Regions from separate parts of the Cupriavidus sp. OV096 genome, predicted to be linked through region 1. Evidence: predicted binding sites of a transcription regulator. Region 1 holds the regulator's gene; the other holds the start of a gene.
The links. Region 1 encodes FliA, which starts transcription of late flagellar genes. Its sites were predicted from a motif close to CTAAAGTTTNNNNNNNNNNNGCCGNTA; they were not measured.
Positions count from the first base shown of each region.

Region 2: the regulator FliA is predicted to act here: its motif matches at 6,655-6,681, upstream of BM115_RS15505 (FliC/FljB family flagellin).

Region 1 is NZ_FOWM01000006.1:317,786-327,008, reverse strand. Features, by position in the region: gene flhF (flagellar biosynthesis protein FlhF) at 1-2,492, shown strand, start outside; gene BM115_RS16350 (MinD/ParA family ATP-binding protein) at 2,505-3,308, shown strand; gene BM115_RS16345 (RNA polymerase sigma factor FliA) at 3,418-4,134, shown strand; gene BM115_RS16340 (flagellar protein FlhE) at 4,134-4,586, shown strand; gene BM115_RS16335 (tripartite tricarboxylate transporter substrate-binding protein) at 4,613-5,569, opposite strand; gene BM115_RS16330 (TauD/TfdA family dioxygenase) at 5,619-6,728, opposite strand; gene BM115_RS16325 (LysR family transcriptional regulator) at 6,872-7,750, shown strand; gene BM115_RS16320 (DUF1428 domain-containing protein) at 7,747-8,100, opposite strand; gene BM115_RS16315 (hybrid sensor histidine kinase/response regulator) at 8,169-9,223, opposite strand, start outside.
Region 2 is NZ_FOWM01000006.1:146,513-155,735, forward strand. Features, by position in the region: gene BM115_RS15475 (cytochrome d ubiquinol oxidase subunit II) at 1-589, shown strand, start outside; gene BM115_RS15480 (oxygenase MpaB family protein) at 656-1,579, shown strand; gene BM115_RS15485 (MDR family MFS transporter) at 1,593-3,173, opposite strand; gene BM115_RS15490 (methyl-accepting chemotaxis protein) at 3,343-5,301, opposite strand; gene BM115_RS15495 (hypothetical protein) at 5,883-6,104, opposite strand; gene BM115_RS15500 (RNA chaperone Hfq) at 6,221-6,541, shown strand; gene BM115_RS15505 (FliC/FljB family flagellin) at 6,779-7,969, shown strand; gene BM115_RS15510 (flagellar protein FlaG) at 8,097-8,474, shown strand; gene fliD (flagellar filament capping protein FliD) at 8,523-9,223, shown strand, end outside.

The sequences.
Region 1 (9,223 bases):
AGGCCATGGGCCCCGACGCCGTGGTGCTGTCCAACCGGGCCATCGAGGGCGGCGTGGAAATTGTGGCGATGCGCGATGCGGACCTGGGCGCCGTCAGCGCCACGGCGCAGCCGTACGCGCCATCCGCGTCATCGGCGTCATCGGCATCGATGCTGTCGATGAGCCCGATGGCGCCGCTGTCTTCGATGCCCCCGTCGTCCTCGATGTCTCAGTTCGCACCGGCCCCGATCGCACAGATGCCGTCGATGATGACCGCCGACGCGTCCGACCCGGCCGCGCTGGGGGACCTGCGCGGCGAGCTGGCCTCGATGCGCAGCATGCTGGAGCGCCAGTTCGCCGGCCTGGCCAACACGCCCGCCGGCGTGGCCGCTGGCGACCCGCTACGCGAGTCGCTGTTCGAATGGCTCGTCAACGCCGGCTTCTCGGGCCAGCTTTCGCGCACGTTGCTCGCCCACCTGCCAGTCGGCACGGACCGTCCGGCCGCGATGGCCTGGATCCGCCAGGAACTGGCCCGCAAGGTGCCGGTGCTGGCCGATGAGGACACGCTGTTCGCGCAGGGCGGCGTGCTCGCGCTGATCGGCCCGACCGGCGTCGGCAAGACCACCACCACCGCCAAGCTGGCCGCGCGCTTCGTGCTCCGCCACGGCCCGGGCAAGCTCGCGCTGCTGACCACCGACCGCTTCCGGATCGGCGCGCACGAACAACTGCGTATCTATGGCGACATCCTCGGCGTGCCCGTGCATGCCGTGAAGGACGCCGCCGACCTGCGGTTCGCGCTGTCGGCCATGAAGGACAAGCACCTCGTCATCATCGACACGGTGGGCATGAGCCAGCGCGACCGCAGCCTGTCCGACCAGATCTCGATGCTGGCCGGCGTGCAGGCCCCGATGCAGCGTGTGCTGCTGCTCAACGGCGCCGCGCACGGCGACACGCTCAATGAAGTCGTGCACGCCTACCGCAACGACACCGCTGGCGACGCCGCCGGTATCGACGGCTGCATCATCAGCAAGCTGGACGAAGCCACCCACCTGGGCTCGGTGCTCGACGTGGTGATCCGCCACCGCCTGCCCGTGTTCTACGCCTCCACCGGCCAGCGCGTGCCGGAGCACCTCGAACTGGCTCAAGCCGATGCCCTGGTCGAACGTGCCTTCCTGACGCCGCGCCGTGGCTCGCTGTTCGCCGATGCCGATGTGGCGCGCCGCCAGGCCAGCGCCGCCGAGCCAGCCCAGACCGAGCGTGCCGGCGCCGACGATGTGCTGCGCTCGCTGACCGACAGCGCCAACGCCGTGGGCGTGTGCGTGGAGGAACTCAACGGCGCGCAGTACGGCTTCGACGTGGCCCGCTCGCTGTGGCAGCAACGCGGCGCCGGTGCGCCGGCGCTGCGCCAGATGGCCCAGCAGGTGCGCCTGTCGATGTGCCGCGACGCCAGCCGCGCGTGCGACCGCTACGTGCTCGCTGTGACCGGCACCGCCTCGCAGACCGTGCCGGGTCGCCGCGCCCCGCAACTGCTGCAACAGACGCTGTGGCTGGCCGACCGTGACGGCACGCCGCTGGCCACCACGGTGGTGCCCGCCGGCCGCACGCGCCAGTCGATGGCCGAAGCCGAGGCGGAAGCCGAAGCCGCCACCGTGCGCGCCACGCTGGCCGCCGCCCGCACCGTGGTCAACCTCAATGCCTCGCTGCCGTCCGCCGCCACGCTGGCGCGCTGGCAGCAACTGGGCGAACGCTGGGTGGCCGGCACGCGCAAGACCACGCGCGTGATTGCCGACGGCGCCGCCAACAAGCTCGACACCATTGCCGATACGCTGACCTTCCTCGCCATCGGCGACACCACCTGCCGCGACCGCGACGCCGTGCACTGGCTCGGCCACTGCATGGTGCGCGTGCCCGAAGGCCAGGTGCGCGCCGCCGCCCGTGGCCGTGGCCAGGGGGCCGGCGCCGAGGCCGGCACCGAGGCTTGCCTCGTGGTGTCCCGGCTGGTCGATCGAGAAACCGGCGACATGCTGTCCGTGGACTACGTGCTGTGCGACCCGGCGCTGGCCGACGTGGCCGCCCAGGTGGCCCGCTGGGCTCAGTGGACGCACCACGCGGAAGAGCAGTTCCGCACGCTGCGCCATGCGATGGAGCACTTCGCGCAGGGCAGCGAGGGCAACGGTGCGGGCGACGACGACACGCTCGGCACGCTGGTCTCGGTGCAGCTCGGCCTGACCGCGCTGCGCCTGCAACACAACCCGACGCCGACGGCGCCCGCGTTCCTGTCGCGCCTGGCTGGCCGCGCCACCGCCCGCGTCAATGCGCCGGTGTCCGGCGCCGTGCTCAACGAAGGCATGGGCCGCCTGCTGGCGCTGCTGGACGTGCTCGAGAACTACCCGGGCCGCAACGTGGCTTCGGCCCCGGCCCCGGCATTCGACGACACGCCCGACTCGGCGCGCCAGGCGATGGACGCCCTTGGTGCCAGTGCCGCCCGTCAACTGGCCCCCGCAGGAGAGTAAGCCTTGAACCTGATGGGCTCCGACCAGGCGGAAAGCCTGCGCCGCATGCTGGCACCGCGCGTCACCCGGCGTATCGCCGTGGTGGGCTGCGAGGCCGGCGCCGGTGCCACCACCGTGGCGCTCGGGCTGGCCAACGCGCTCGCCATGCAGGGCGAACGTGTGCTGCTGGCTGATGAAGACCGCGCCGCCGCGCGCGCCACCCGGCTTGCCGGCGCGGCGCCGAAGGCCACGCTGGCCGATGTGTTGGGCGGCCGGATGCCGTTCGACGCGGCGGCGGGCACCCGTGCCGCCAGCGGCGTGGCCGTGCTGCCGGCCGGCAACGTGCCCGCCGGCGCGCAGATCGACGACCGCGCCTTGCCGGGCATCCGCACGGTGCTGGTCGATGCGCAGTCGAGCGAGTCCGGCGCGCTGTCGCCCATGGCCGGCGCGGCGCACAACTTCGTGATCGTGATGCGGCCCGAGGCCACGTCGATCACCGCTGCCTACGCCTGCATCAAGCGGCTGCACCATGAATTTGCATGCCGTCACTTCCAGCTGATCGTCAATATGGCGGACAAGGAAGCGACGGTGATGGCCCTCTCGCGCAACCTGGCCCGCACGGCGAGCCAGTACCTGGGCGTGGAGGCAAGCCTGGCGGGCTACCTGCCGCTGGATCCGCTGGTGGCCCGTGCGCTGCAGCTGGGCCGCTGCGTCGTGGAGGCCTATCCGGCCGCCGCGGCCACCGGCGCGCTGCGCCACGTGGCCAGCGGCATCGGGGCATGGCCGCTGCGCCAGGAAGCAGTCTCTCCGGGGATGGCCGCGGCCGTTCCCGCCTGATACCAGAACAAGAAGTCGCAACAACCGGACCGACACTCAGCCAGCCAGTCCGCCCCGCAAGGAATGTGGGGCGCTGGCACCGAACCAAGTTATTACCGAGAATTCCACCATGTATACGATTCAGGGAAAGCTCGAACAGGCAGACGTGGTCAAGTCACACGCGCCGCTGGTGCGACGGATCGCGTTGCAACTGGCGGCCAAGCTGCCTGCCAGTGTCCAGATCGACGACCTGATCCAGGCCGGCATGATCGGCCTGCTCGACGCTGCCAAGCGCTATGAAGACAACCACGGCGCCCGCTTCGAGACCTACGCGAGCCAGCGCATCCGAGGCGCGATGCTCGACGAGGTGCGCGCCAACGACTGGCAGTCGCGCAGCCTGCGCCAGTTCACGCGCAAGATCGAGCGCACCCAGCGCAGCCTCGAACAGAAGCTCGGCCGCACGCCGATCGACTCCGAGGTGGCCAAGGAACTCGATATGGCGCTCGACGAATACCAGGAGCTGCTCAACGAGGTCTACGGCTGCCAGCTGCTGCACTACGAGGACTTCGAGCGCTCCGGCGAGGAAGACTTCCTGGACCGCCATCTCGGCGTGACCGACGACGGCAACCCGCTGACGGTGCTGATGGAGTCCGGCATGCGCGAGGCGCTGATCCGCGCCATCGACAAGCTGCCCGAGCGGGAAAAGCTGGTGCTGTCGCTGTGCTACGACCAGGAACTGAACCTGCGCGAGATTGGCGCGGTGCTGGAAGTGACCGAGTCGCGCGTGTGCCAGATCCGCAGCCAGGCGATTACCCGCCTGCGCAACCAGCTGCGGGGTTTGCTGTAATGCGTGGCTGGCTGTCGATGACGGTGGCCGCGCTCTGCGGCTTCCTGCCGGCGATCCTGTCGGCGCAGGGCTTGACGAAGGCAACGCTCGAAATCGGCCCGTCGCGCCATGCCTGGACTGGCTCGGCGGTGGGCCCGATGATTGCGAACCGGGGCCAGCGCGCGCTGTCCGCGCCGATCGTGCCGGGCGGGGTGCTGCCGCAGTCGGCTGGCGTCATCACCGCGGTGCGCTGGCGTTACAGCTTCACGCGCGTGCCGCCGCCGGACCTGCAGGCCTACCTCTGCAATGCCGACCGCTGCGTGATGCTGCCGGGTGCCGAGGGCAAGACCAACGCCTTCGTTGGCGACGATGCCAGCAAGGGCTTCGTATTCGCCTTCCGCGTGCCGGGCAACGGCGGCCTGGCGCCGTCGCTGCAAGGGCGCAGCAACGAGGTGACGGTCAGCTTCCGCTAACCGTCCCGGGCTTTACATCTGCCGCCTCACGCCACGCGTGTGTGCGTGACGGCCACCACCTTCGCCCATCGCGCGATTTCCGCCTGCAGGAACTGCGCGAACTGGGCGGCGCTATTCCCCACCGGTACCAGACCTTCCCCCTGCAAGCGCTTGCGCATGGCCGGCGCTGCCACGGCCGCACGGGCTGCCGTCTCCAGTTCCCGCACCATGTCTGGCGGCATGCCGGCCGGGCCGAGCAGGCCGTACCACGAGCTGTAGTCGAAGCCCGGCACGAGATCGGCAATCGGGGCGAGGTTCGGGAACGCCGCCAGCCGCTGCGGGCTGCTCACGCCGAGCCCCTTGAGCTTGCCGGCCACAAGCAGCGGCTGCACTGTGGCCACGTTGCCTAGCAGCAGGTCGGCCTGGCTGCCCACCACATCGGCCACGGCCGGGCCGGCGCCCTTGTACGGCACGCTGACGATGTCGATGCCGGCCTCGTGCTTGAGCATCTCTCCCGCCAGATGGTTGGCGCTGCCCACGCCGGCCACAGCGATGCTCAGCTTGCCCGGCTTCGATTTCGCCAGCGCCACCAGTTCGCGCAGGTTGCTGACACCAAGGTCCGGGCGCGACACCAGGATCAGCGGCGAACTGGCGATCAGCGAGATCGGTGTGAAGTCCTTGATGGCGTCGAATGGCTTTTTCTCGAACAGCGCCGGATTGATCGCGTGGCTGGTGTAGCTCAGCAGCAGCGTGCCGCCATCGGGGTCCGCCTTGGCCACGGCGATGGCGGCGATATTGCCGGCCGCGCCGCCCCGGTTCTCGACGATGAAGGGATGCTTGAGCCGCTGCTCCAGCTCGGCCGACAGCGAGCGCGCGACGATGTCGGTGCCGCCGCCCGGTGTGGCGCCGACGAGGACTTTCGTGACGGCCGGCGCCGCCCGCGCCAGACCCGGGGGCAGGATCAGCGCCGCCGACAGCAGCGCGAGGAAATCGCGTCGTTCCATGGTTGTCTCCGTATTTATCTTTGTATTTTTTGTGGGGCGATGCTGGCGCCTAGGCCGTGGCGGGCTGGGCGGCTGGCGCCCACGGCATCAGCGGCATGCCCAGTGCGGCGGCCTGGCGGCGCTCGTAGGCGTCGAACTCGGCACTGCGCGCGCTGCCGCGCAGGCCACCCCGCACCGCACCCGCGCGGACGTCGGTGAAGTAGTCGGCCCACTCGTCCGGCAGCGGCTGGGCGCCCGGCACGGCCAGCCAGAGCCGCAGCAGGTGGCGCTTGCGGTCGAACTCCTCGTAGTCCTCGAAATTCGTGCGCGAATGCACAGTGACATAGTTGTTCAGCAGTTGCAGGTCGCCCTGTTCGAGCTGCATCGAGAAGCACAGGCTCGGGTCGGTCAGTAGCGCGTCCAGTTCGTCGAGGGCCGCTTCCTGGGCCGCCGTCAGGCGCGGCACATCGTCGAAGTCGCGCTGGGCGGCCACCACGTTCTTGCGGTTGGTGCGCATGGCGAAGGCCCAAGGATGGTTGCCGAGGATGGTGCAGGCATAGTGCGGCGGCTGGGCGGGGTCCTGCGCGCCCTGGTAGCTGTAGTGGAACGGGGCGTGGAGCACGGCTTCGAGGTCCGGGCGGCGGCGCAGCATGGCGTCGCGCAGGGCGATCGAGCTGACTACCTTGCTTGCGCCGCCGCTGCGGGCCGCGCGGCGGCACAGCAGGCCGACCACGTCGCAGGAATCGGTGTGGAAGTCGAGGCCGGCGTTGGTGTTGTAGCCGCGGCCGTTCTTGCCCTTGTACGCGGCGCCCACGTCGCGCACATCGTTCATGAAGTCGCTGGCGCGGTTCTGCGTGCGCGCCACGCCCATGTGCAGGCCCATGCCCCAGTAGGCGAGGCGGGTCTCGTCCTCGGTCCAGCGGTGCACGGGAAAGCCCTTCAGCAGGCACATGCCCCAGCGGCCCTGCGTGGTGTCGATGGCGCGGGCCAGCGCGTCGCGGGCGGCGGCGTCGAGCGGGAAGTCATCGGCGGTCATCTCCAGCAGCGGCTTGTCCAGCGCGATGGCGTGGGTGAGGGCGGTGTCGAAGCTGGCCACTTCGGCAGCGGAGAGGCGCTGGATCCAGGAGGTGTCGCGGTCGGCATCGGCGGCCAGCCACGCGGTGGGACGATAGGCGGTCATGGGGCGGTGTCTCGGAGTCTTATGGAAGGGACGTCTGGGCGCGGGCGCTGGGGGGCGCCTTGCATGACGTCGTGCAGCCAGTCTAAGCTTCAGAACAGCTAAGAAAAAGTGACGTTCCTTGACGTCGCTGATAAGGAAAACTGATGAAGCTGGAGACCTTCGCCACCCTCGCTGCCGTGATCGAGGAGGGCTCGTTCGCGGCGGCTGCCGCCACGATGCACCTCACGCCGAGCGCGGTCAGCATGCAGATGAAGCAACTGGAGCAGTATGTCGGCCAGCCGCTGTTCGATCGATCCGGCCTGCAGGTACGGCCCACCGCCGTGGCCCGCGAGGTGGCCGCCGCCATGGAGGGCGGGCTGCGCTACCTCCATGCGCTGCGGCGCCGGGTGTCCGTGGCCGTGGAGGGTTCGGTGCGGCTCGGGGTGATCGAATCGATCCAGCCGGTGCTGCTGCCGGGCACGCTGCGCTACCTGCGCGACCACTACCCGAAGCTGCGCGTGCGGCCGGTGCGCGGCCGCAGCGCCGGGCTGCTGGATCTGGTCAAGGCGGGGCAACTCGATGCGGCGGTGGTGGCCCGGCCCGAAACCGGCCGCCTGGCGAGCCTGCGCTGGCATCCGGTCGGCACGCGGGAGATGGTGCTGATCGCCCCGCCGGACGCCGGGGAGGCCAGCGCGGCCGAGCTGCTTGCCCGCTACGACTGGATCCGCTACGACCGCGCCACCGTCACCGGCGCCATGGCGGCGCGGTACGTGCACGGGGTGATGCCGGAGAAACGCAGTGCGATGGAGTTCGACAGCGTCATCGCCATCGTCGCCATGGTCAGCGCGGGGCTGGGCGTTTCCGTGGTGCAGTTGATGGACCCGACGGTCTGCGACCGCTACCCGGTGCGGCGCGTGCGGCTGGGGGCCGACGCGCCGACGCTGCAGATCTCGCTCGTGTCGCGCAAGGCGGACGAGGACAGCCGGGTGCTGCAGGCGCTCACGGAGGCCGTGGAGCGCACCTTGCTGCCGGGCGTCCGCTAGGCGTCCACGATGACCTCGAAGCCGCCGAAGATCATGCGCTGGCCGTCGAACGGCATCGGATCCATGCCTTCCTTGAGCCGCTCGTCGGCCATCGCGGCGGCCATGCCCTTGTCGCGCGCCTCGCGCGACGGCCACAGGATCCACGAGAACACCACCGCCTCGTCGTCCTTGCGCTGAACGGCCATGGTGAACGAGGTGACCTTGCCTTCCGGCACGTCGTCGCCCCAGCACTCCACCACCTTCAGCGCGCCGTGCTCCTTGAACACGGTGGACGCCTTCTGCGCCACCTGCCGGTAGGTTTCCCGATTGGCCGTCTTCACGGCCAGCACGAATCCGTCGATGTATGCCATGGCACTCGCTCCGCTGGGTCTTGGGCTTATCACCATAGACCATGGCCGTGACGTATGACGAATAGTGCCTATTTAGGGGGCGATGCAGCGCCGCCGCAATTGGCGAGGAGCGCCAGCAAGGCCTCCAGCCCCACCGGCTTCACGAGGTGGGCGTCGAAACCATGCGCGCGGGTGCGGTCGCGGTCGGCGGCCTGGCCCCAGCCGGTCAGCGCGACCAGCATCACCGGGCGGTCGCGCCAGGTCTGGCGGATGCGCGTGGCCACCTCGTAGCCATCCATCGACGGCATGCCGAGGTCCAGCAGCACCACGTCCGGCCACCATTGGGCGAGGGCCTCCAGCGCGCTCGCGCCATCGTAGGCCACCGTGGCGGTCGCACCGTACATGTCCAGCAGCATCGCCACGCTGTCGGCGGCATCGCGGTTGTCGTCCACCACCAGCACGCGCACCGGGTTGGGCAGCGAGCCGGGCCGGCTTTTCGCGTCGTCAGCCGCGGCGGGGCCATCGCTGGCCGGCAGCGAGACGGTGAAGGTGCTGCCGAGCCCCAGCCCGGGGCTGGCGGCCTGGACGTCGCCGCCATGCATCTGCGCCAGCTTGCGCGTCGTGGCGAGCCCGATGCCGAGCCCGCCCTGCGAGCGCGGCGCGTTCTTGTCGAACTGGCCGAACAGCGCGAACAGCCGCCCCAGATGCCCGGGCGGGATGCCGATGCCGGTGTCGGCCACGGCGGCGTGGATGCCGGCGGCGTCGCGCCACGCGTGCACGTCGATGCGTCCACCCGGGTCGGTGTAGCGCACCGCGTTCGCCAGCAGGTTGCCGAGGATCTGCGCCAGCCGCACCGCGTCGCCGAGCACCGGCAGCGGGGTGTCGGCCGGCTGGAGCGTCAGCACGTGGCCCGCCTGGATGGCGGCGGGGCGGGCGGCCTCCACGGCATTGCGCAGCACGTCGGCGAAGTCGAGCGGCTCAACCTTCAGCTCGATCACGCCGCGCGTGATGCGCGAGACCTCCATCAGCTCGTCGATCAGCCGCATCATGTGCTCCACCTGCCGGTCGAGCATGGCCTGGAGGCGCGGCGCGTCCATCCGGGTGGCAGCGGCGGCCTGGAGCTGGAGCGCATTGTGGATGGTGG
Region 2 (9,223 bases), 170 kb from region 1:
CTTCCGCTACGACCTGCCGAACCTGCTGTTCGCGGTGGCCGTGGGGCTGTGCCTGGTGGCCGGCTACTGCCTGCTCGGCGCGAGCTGGCTGATCATGAAGACCACCGGCAGCCTGCAACTGCGCGCCATCTACTGGGCGCGGCGCAGCCTGTGGCTGACGGCGCTGGGCGTGGCAGCCATCTCGGTGGTCACGCCGCTGGTCAGCGCGCGGATCTTCGAGAAATGGTTCTCGCTGCCCAACATCATCCTGCTGGCGCCGATTCCGCTGATTACGCTGGGCGTGTTCGTGGGGGTGGAGCGGCTGCTGCGCAAGATGCGCGACCTGCACGCGCGCGGCAACGACCGCTGGTGCTGGGTGCCGTTCGCTGGCACGGCGGTGATCTTCCTGATGGCGTTCAACGGCCTGGCCTACAGCCTGTTCCCCTACCTCGTGGTGGATCAGATCGACATCTGGCAGGCCGCCAGCGCGCCGGAATCGCTGGCAGTGATCCTGATCGGCGCGGCGGTGGTGCTGCCCACCATCCTGGGTTACACGGTCTACGCGTACCGTGTATTCTGGGGCAAGGCCACGGACCTGCATTACTACTGATTTACTACTGATCCGTCCCCACTCATTGACCCGTGGCCCCGGGCGCCAGGGAGGCGCCCCAGCGGCATGTCCTCACGCGTCCCCGGCCCCCCCACGGAACCCGCCACCCCTCCGCTGCTGACCCGCCTGCGCAGCCATGCCGGCGCGCAGGTGCGCGCGCTCACACGCAGCAACTCCGGCCTGTCGATCGACTACGACAACCCGCCGGGCGATCCCGGCCTGTTCGGCCCCGATGCAGTCTGCTGGCGCGTGCATGGCGATTTCCCGGCGATGCTGGCCGGCGGCGTCAGCGCGCTGCTGCTCCAGGCGCTGCATCCGCTGGCGCTGGCCGGCGTGTGGGACCACTCCACCTTCCGCACGGACATGCAGGGCCGGCTCGGCCGCACCGCGCAGTTCATCGCCGGCACCACCTACGGCAGCCGTGCGGACGCCATGCGGCTGATCGAGCGCGTGCGCCACATCCACGCCAATATCAGCGGCCTCGCGCCAAACGGCCAGCCCTACGCCGCCGACGACCCCGCGCTGCTGACCTGGGTGCATGTGGCCGAAGTGTCGAGTTTTTTGGCGGGATACCTGCGCTATGTCGGCCCGCTCTCGGCCGCCGATCAGGACCGCTACTACGCCGAGGAAGCCACCGTGGCCGCCCTGCTGGGCGCGCCGGACGTGCCGAGATCCGGCGCCGAGGTACACGCCTACCTGGAAGCCCAGCGTCCCTATTTAGTTAACAGTGAGCGCACGCGCGAAGTGGTGCGACTGGTGATGGCGATGCCGGTGGCCAATCCGATGCTGGTGCCGGCCGTGCGGACCATGGCCGATGCCGGCGTGGCGCTGTTGCCGTCCTGGGCGCGCGAGGCGCTCGGGCTGCACCGGCGCTCGGTGCGCCGGACCCTGGCCGTGCCGGCGATGGGCGCGCTGGCGCCCACCTTGCGCTGGGTGCTCGGCCCCGGGCTGGCAGCCCGCGCCCGGCGGCGCGTGGCGCGCAGCGCGTAACAGGTAAGCCGGGTTATTCCGCCGCGCTGGCCGCGGCCGTAGCGGCAACCGGGCTGCCGCGCAGCGTGGTCTCGCGCAACCGCATCACCAGGAACGGGGCGATCACGGACACCGCCGCGCTGAACAGGAACAGCGTGCGGAACGCCTGCTCGGCCGCCACGCGCACCGCCGCGGCGTCGCCATCGTTGGCCGCGCCCATCGCGCGCCGGAACATGCTCATCAGCACATCCTCGCCGCCGCTCAGGTCGCTCACGGCCATCCCGCTATGACGCAGCAGGGCGATCAGCACCGTGGTCAGCACGGCCACGCCCACCGCCCCGCCCAGCAGCCGCGAGAAAGCCGTCAGCGCCGTGGCGATGCCCACCTGCTGCGGCGGCACCGAATTCTGCGTGGCAACCAGCCCGCTCGGCAGTTGGAGCCCGATGGAGAGCCCGAGCACGATCATCACCAGCGCGGACGCCATCACGGCCTGCGGCGGCATGAACGCCAGCGCCACGATGGCCAGCGGCGCGATGATCGAGCCGGCCAGCTGCATCGGCTTGTAACGGCCGCTCCACGACATCAGCCGCCCGGAGATATAGGCGCCGAACGGAATCGCCAGCGTCAGCGGCACCAGCCGCAGCGCGGCGGTGTCGGCATGGGCGCCGCCCACCACCTGGAAGCGCAGCGGCAGCAACACCGACATCGCAATCAGCTGGAAGAAGCACAGGAACAGCGTGGTGCAGCAGATGGCCACCGTGGGCACGCGCAGCATCGACAGCGGAATCACCGGGTCGACGGCGCGCCGCTCCTGCCAGACGAACAGCACCATGCCGACGACGCCGGCCACCAGCAGGCCGAGGGTCTGGAATTCCAGCGGCGAGTGGCCCTGCCCCAGACGGGTCAGGAACACCAGCACGCCCGAGAGCCCGCCGCCGAACAGCAGCGCGCCGAGGTAGTCGATGCGGTGCCGGCGCCCGCCCACGGGCAGGTGGCGCAGCGCGCGGCGCACCACCACCAGCGCCAGCAGGGACAGCGGGATGTTGATCCAGAAGATCCAGCGCCAGGACAGGAAATGCGCCAGGTAGCCGCCGATGACCGGCCCGGCCATGCTCGCCACGGCCCAGACCCCGCTCACATAGCCCTGATAGCGGCCACGCTCGCGCAGCGGCACCACATCGGCGATGGTCGCCTGCGAGACCGAGATCAGGCCGCCGCCACCCAGGCCCTGGAGGATGCGGGCGAGGATCAGCATCGGCATGGTCGTGGCCATGGCGCAGAAAATCGACGCCAGCAGGAACAGGACGATCGAGAACGAGAGGACGGAGCGGCGCCCGAGCACGTCGGACAGCTTGCCGTAGATCGGCGTCACCACGGTGGAGGCAACGAGATACGCCGAGATCACCCAGGCCATGTCCTCGAAGCCGTTGAGCTGCAGCGCGATGTCCGGCAGCACCACGGCCACGATCGACTGTTCCAGCGCGCCAAGCAGGATGGCCAGCATCAGGCCGAACAGCACCTGCATGACGGGCACGTCTGGCGGCGAGGCGTCAGGTGACCGGAGGGACGGCTGGGGGGATGACTGCTGGGGAGGCGGCACGGAAGGGGCGGACATGGAAGGCCTGCGTGGCAGACGGCGGCGCGACCGGCCGTGTCTGCTCTTGTCTGGTCAAGGAGAGCCGGTATTGTAGGCGCATGCCGCCGGCCCTGCTTGCCGAAGTGCCGCCCGGCTTACAGGCGGCTTTCAGGCGACGCTGGCGCCGCCTGAAAGTGGGGACGGTCGATCAGAACGTTTCCCAGTCGCCAGCCTCGACCGTGGCAGGCGCGGGCGCGGCTGCGGGACGGCGGCGGGCCGGCGTGGACAGCACGGGCTCCTTGCGCTGGGGCGTCACTGCCGGACGCGGCTTGGCGGGCGTGGCCGGCTGGCGCGCGGCCAGCACCGACGGCTGCGGCTTGCGCGCCACCGGCGGACGCACCGCCGCCGGCACGGCCGGGGCGCGAGCGCTGCGGGGTGCGGGGGCTGGGGCCGGGGCAGGCGATGCCTTGGCCGGCAGCGCAGGCGCTGCCGGACGGCTGATGGCCCGCACACGGGCGGGGGCCGGCGCAGCCAGGGCCGGGGTCTTTGCCGGGAGCTTGGCCGGGGCGGCCATGCGCGGCGCGGCCGTCATCACGGCCTGGGGCGCGCGCGCCTCGGGGGCGCGCACGCCGCCCAGGTCGAAGCGCGCCACCTCGGACACCAGCCCGCCGGCCTGCTGCATCAGGCTCTCGGCCGCCGCGCTGGCCTGCTCCACCAGCGCCGCGTTCTGCTGCGTCACCGATTCCATCTGGGTAATCGCCAGGCTGACCTGCTCGATGCCGGCGGTCTGCTCCTCGCTGGCCGCGCTGATCTCGCCCATGATGTCGGTCACACGACGCACGGCGCCGACGATGTCGTCCATGGTCTTGCCGGCCACTTCCACCTGCTTGGCGCCGTCCTGCACCTGGCGCACCGAGCTGTTGATCAGTTCGCCGATCTCCTTGGCTGCCGACGACGAGCGCTGCGCCAGGCTGCGCACCTCGGCCGCCACCACGCTGAAGCCCCGGCCCTGCTCGCCGGCGCGGGCCGCTTCCACAGCCGCGTTCAGCGCAAGGATGTTGGTCTGGAAGGCGATGCCCTCGATCACGCTGATGATCTCGGCCACGCGTGCGGAGGATTTCGAGATGCCATCCATGGTGTCGACCACGCTGCGCACCACCCGGCCGCCTTCCGTGGCCACATCCGAGGCGTTGACCGCCAGCTGGTTGGCCTGGCGGGCGTTCTCGGCGTTCTGGCGCACCGTGGAGGTCAATTCCTCCATCGAGGCGGCGGTCTCCTCGAGCGAGGCCGCCTGCTGCTCGGTCCGCTGGGAGAGATCGGTATTGCCACTGGAAATCTCGCGCGCTGCCGTGTCGATCGAGCCGGCGGCCTGCTGGATGCCGCGTACCAGCACGCCAAGCTGGCCGAAGGCGCGTTCCATCGCGCCAAGCATGCGGCCCATCTCATCCTGGGTGCGCACGGCGATGGCGTGGCCCAGGCGGCCCTGGGCGAGCGCCTCGGCGGCGTCCAGCGCCTGGCCGGCCGGGCGCGTCACCGAGCGGGTGATGGCCAGGCCCAGCAGCGCGGCGATCGCGGCGGCGGCGGCCGCCAGGCCGATCAGCAGGTTGCGGGCAAAGACATAGTGGTCGGAAGCCTCGGCCACGGCGTCGATGGCCATCTTCCGGCCAGACGCGGCGGCTTCGTCGAGTTTGTCGAAATAGGCGCCCTGCGCCGCCGGCAGCGTCACGATCAGGCCGGCGCGGGCGCTATTGAAGTCGCCACCGCGCAGTTGTTGCATGACGAGGTCGAGCTGGCCGTTGTAGGTGGTCCGGGTCTGGTTGAGCTGCTCGAACATGGCCTTGGACTCGGCCCGGCCACTGGCCTCGATGATCTTGGCCAGGGTTTCCAGGCTGGCGCGCATCTCGTCGCGCAGCTTGTTCACCTTGTCGATGTTCTGGGCGGCCAGCGCCGGATCCTCGGTCAGCGTGGCGTCGCGCACCAGCACACCGATCTGCAGCGCCCCTTCCTTCACGTGGTTCAGGTCGATGACGCGCAGCAGGCGCTGCTCCACCGCCTGGTGCATCGCATCGTTCATCCCGCGCAGCGCCGTCACGCCCACGGCCGCTACGGCCGCCAGCAGCAACACCACCGCACAGAATGCCAGGGACAGTCGTGCCCCGATACCCATGTTTCGCAAGCCCATCTCAGCGTACCTTTCTCTCTTTTTCGATGTTGGATGTACGTCTAGCGTCCACCGGAATCCGGGTGTCGCCATCAGCGCTATCGGGCAGGCCGGTGCGCTTCTTGAGCGGAAAATCGAAATAGGGGGAAAAGTGCCGGCAGTTCGTCAAATTGCCGCGTCAACGACTGGCGTCTAATCTGTTCCGGGCACTCCGGCCCGGCCGATCACGGCCACTGCGGCAACAGACCGCGACGAAACGACGAGGGCAAAAAAAAGAAGCCCACGCGCGGGGTGCTCGTAGGCTTTCAGGACTGCTGTGAAAGACCGGGGGTAAACCGGTCCGAACCCCGGAATATAAACCTGCTTACATGAGGTGTAAATGAGGCTTCTATCAGGGAATGCCCTGATAGCGGCTGTAACGAATTGAGCACTTTCGCGTTCCATGTCATGCCATGCCGCACATTCGGGCATATCGGCAGTTATCGGCAGCGTCCCAGAAAGCTTTAGTGCGAGCGGATTGCGACCCAAACGTTGCTTTTCTGTCAGGCGCCGACCACGAAGGTGCTACTTCAATCACACCGACTGCATCAATAAAATAAATAGAGCTTTACCTCTAGGCATTGTTCGCGGGCCAACTTTGTCAACACTTGTAAAACTTTGTTACCCTCCCGGCTGAAGTATTCCCCTTCTCTCCTCGCAAGGCCGGCCGAATTGCTCGGCCGGATGGCGCCATTCAACCGTTCGGTGTGCGCGCCCGTTAACGTGATGAAGGTGAGCCCCTGCCCCGGCTCCGAGAGCGAATGTTTCATATCTCGCCGGGATCAGGGCGCGCCATCCGTCACTTTTAGTGCGACCTCGATCCATGCGCCTGGTCTTCGGACCGTTGACCGCCGCCAGAACCCTCGCGGGCTCTTCCGGAGAAGTTGTGAAGCAGGAAAAAAAGGTTCCCCGTCCCAGCCGAAAGTTGCAGCATCTGCACTTTGCGGCCCACAGCGCCAGCCGCAATACCGTCATCGTGCACCTCTCGAATGGCACGCGGCTGACCGGGATCGTGCTGGCCTCGGACAATTACATGATTCTGCTGGGCAAAACGGGCGAGGATCCCATGCCCACGGTGGTCTACAAGCGCGCCATTACCGTGGTGACGCCGGCGCACGCGCCGGAAGCCGACGCAGCGGTGCTGGACGCCGAGGCGTCGCCGGATTTTGTGCGTCTATATATACCGCGCACCCGCAAGCGCCGCTGACGCCGCCAGGCCGGCCTGCGCCGGCGGCGCCCCGCCCATTCCCCGGGCCGGCCGCCATCCGCAATAACGCCGGGGGTTCCGGGCAGCGCCCGCAAACTCTCGCAAAGATCACTCTAAAGTCTCCTACCGCCCTGTCGATAACCCTTGCAACGGAGGCACTCTACGCCCTGCAACGCAGGCAGCCAACGTTACGGCACCCGCCGGAATGCCTAAAACATTGCATATAGGAGTCGTACCATGGCGCAAGTCATCAACACCAACATTCTGTCGCTGCAAACGCAGAGCAACCTGAACACGTCGCAATCGTCGCTGAACACCGCGATCCAGCGCCTGTCGTCGGGCCTGCGCATCAACAGCGCCAAGGACGATGCTGCTGGTCAAGCCATCGCCAACCGCTTCACCGCCAACATCAAGGGCCTGACGCAAGCTTCGCGTAACGCCAACGACGGTATCTCGATCGCGCAAACGACCGAAGGCGCCCTGAGCGAAGTCAACAACAACCTGCAACGTATCCGTGAACTGTCGGTGGAAGCCGCCAACGGTACGAACTCGGGTTCGGACCTGAAGTCGATCCAGGACGAAATCAAGCAACGTCTGTCGGAAATCGACCGCGTGTCGGCTCAGACCCAGTTCAACGGTGTCAAGGTTCTGGCCAAGGACCAGAACATGTCGATCCAGGTTGGCGCCAACGACAGCGAAACCATCTCGATCGCCCTGAAGGAAATCACCTCGAAGACCCTGGGCGTCGCTGGTTTCAGCGTTGCCGGCCCGCAAGGTGCCACGGCTTCGATCGGTTCCGCCGCCGCTCAAACGGCTCTGGGTTCCGCTACCCCGGTGACGGCTGCTTCGGCAACCGGCATCGCCGCCGCTGACATCCAGCGCGCTCTGGGCCTGAACACCTCGGCAGCCATCAACTCGCAATCCGTCGTGACGGATTCGAAGGGCAACTGGTTCGTGCAAGTGAGCATGACCGGCCTGACCGCCGCCGACGACGCCGCTCTGTCCTCGAAGGGCCTGGCTGGCAACGGTACGGCTACCTCGACGACGATGTACATCGCCGTCAAGCCGAGCGACGCTTCGGTGTCGGGTTCCACCGCCGGCTTCACGATCAAGGGCGCTTCGCTGCAAGCTTCGGACTTCCAACAAGCTGCCACGGTTGACCCGCTGAAGACGCTGGACTCCGCACTGGCTTCGGTTGACAGCCTGCGTTCGAGCCTGGGTGCTGTGCAAAACCGCTTCGAGTCGACGATCAACAACCTGAGCACGACGGTGAACAACCTGTCGGCTTCGCGTTCGCGCATCGAAGACGCTGACTACGCAACGGAAGTGTCGAACATGACCCGCGCGCAGATCCTGCAACAAGCTGGTACCTCGGTGCTGTCGCAAGCGAACCAGACCACGCAAAACGTGCTGTCGCTGCTGCGTTAATCGCCACGCCGCAAGAAGGCCGGGCCGCAAGGCCCGGCTTTTTTGCCGGAATGTTTTGCAGGCAGCCCACTGCCTGCAAAGCGTTTCAACCGAGCAGAACCCCTCGCCTCACCGGACGGAGCAAACCATGGCAACTCCCAATCCCGTTTCCACTCCGGCGGCCCGCATTCCCGCCGACACCGTGGCCATCGCGCCGGCTTCCGCCGCCCCGACCGCCACGGTAAAAGCCGTTCGCCCGTCGCATGAAGCCGACCGCGCGGACACCCGGCCCGCCGCCGATGCGCCTGAAAACACCGCCACCGCGGTGCAGGAGCTGGTGGACGTGCTGAAGACCACCTCCATTGGCCTGCGCTTCGCCATCGACGACCAGACGCACCGCGTCATCACCACGGTTTTCGACAAGGAGACGGGCGAGATCATCCGGCAAATGCCGAATGAAGACGTTGTGCGCCTGGCGCGCGCGATCGACAAGCTCCAGGGCCTGTTCGTGAGCCACGCCGTCTGACCTCTGCAATCACCCAGTTGAAGACAAATAACAATAGGTAGAACAGTCATGGCAATCTCTTCCATCGGTATCGGTTCCAACCTCGAGCTGCAAACGCTGCTCGACAAGCTCCAGGCAGCGGAAGAACTTCCGCTCACGCAGATCAACAACCAGGCCAAGAGCTACCAGGCCAAGCTGTCCGGCTACGGCACCATCAAGAGCGTGCTGGATGCCTATTCGGCCGCCGCCAAGACGCTGAACACCGCCGCCACGTGGAGCGCCGTCAAGGCCGCCGTGGGCTCGGATAGCGTGCTCAGCGCCGCCACCGACGCTACCGCCGTGGCAGGCAGCTACAACATCAACGTGTCCTCGCTGGCCGCGGCGCAATCGCTGGTCTCGAAGTCGGTGGCCGACAAGACCGCTGCCATCGGCGGCGGCACCATCACGGTGGACTTCGGCGCCGACCTCGCCACGGGCGGCACGCCCACCAGCACCAAGACGGTGACGATCGGCTCCGATACCTCGCTGGAAGGCATCCGCGACTCGATCAACAAGGCCAATATCGGCGTCACCGCCAGTATCATCAACGACGGCAGCGGCACGCCCTACCATATTGTGCTGACGTCCAACAAGACCGGCACCCAGTCCGGCATGCGTATCAGCGCCAGCGACAGCGCCGTGAGCGACATCGTGGCCTATGACCCGGCCGTGGCCACGCAGCCGAACGGCATGTCCGAGAAGGTGGCCGCTGCCAACGCCACGCTGAAGAT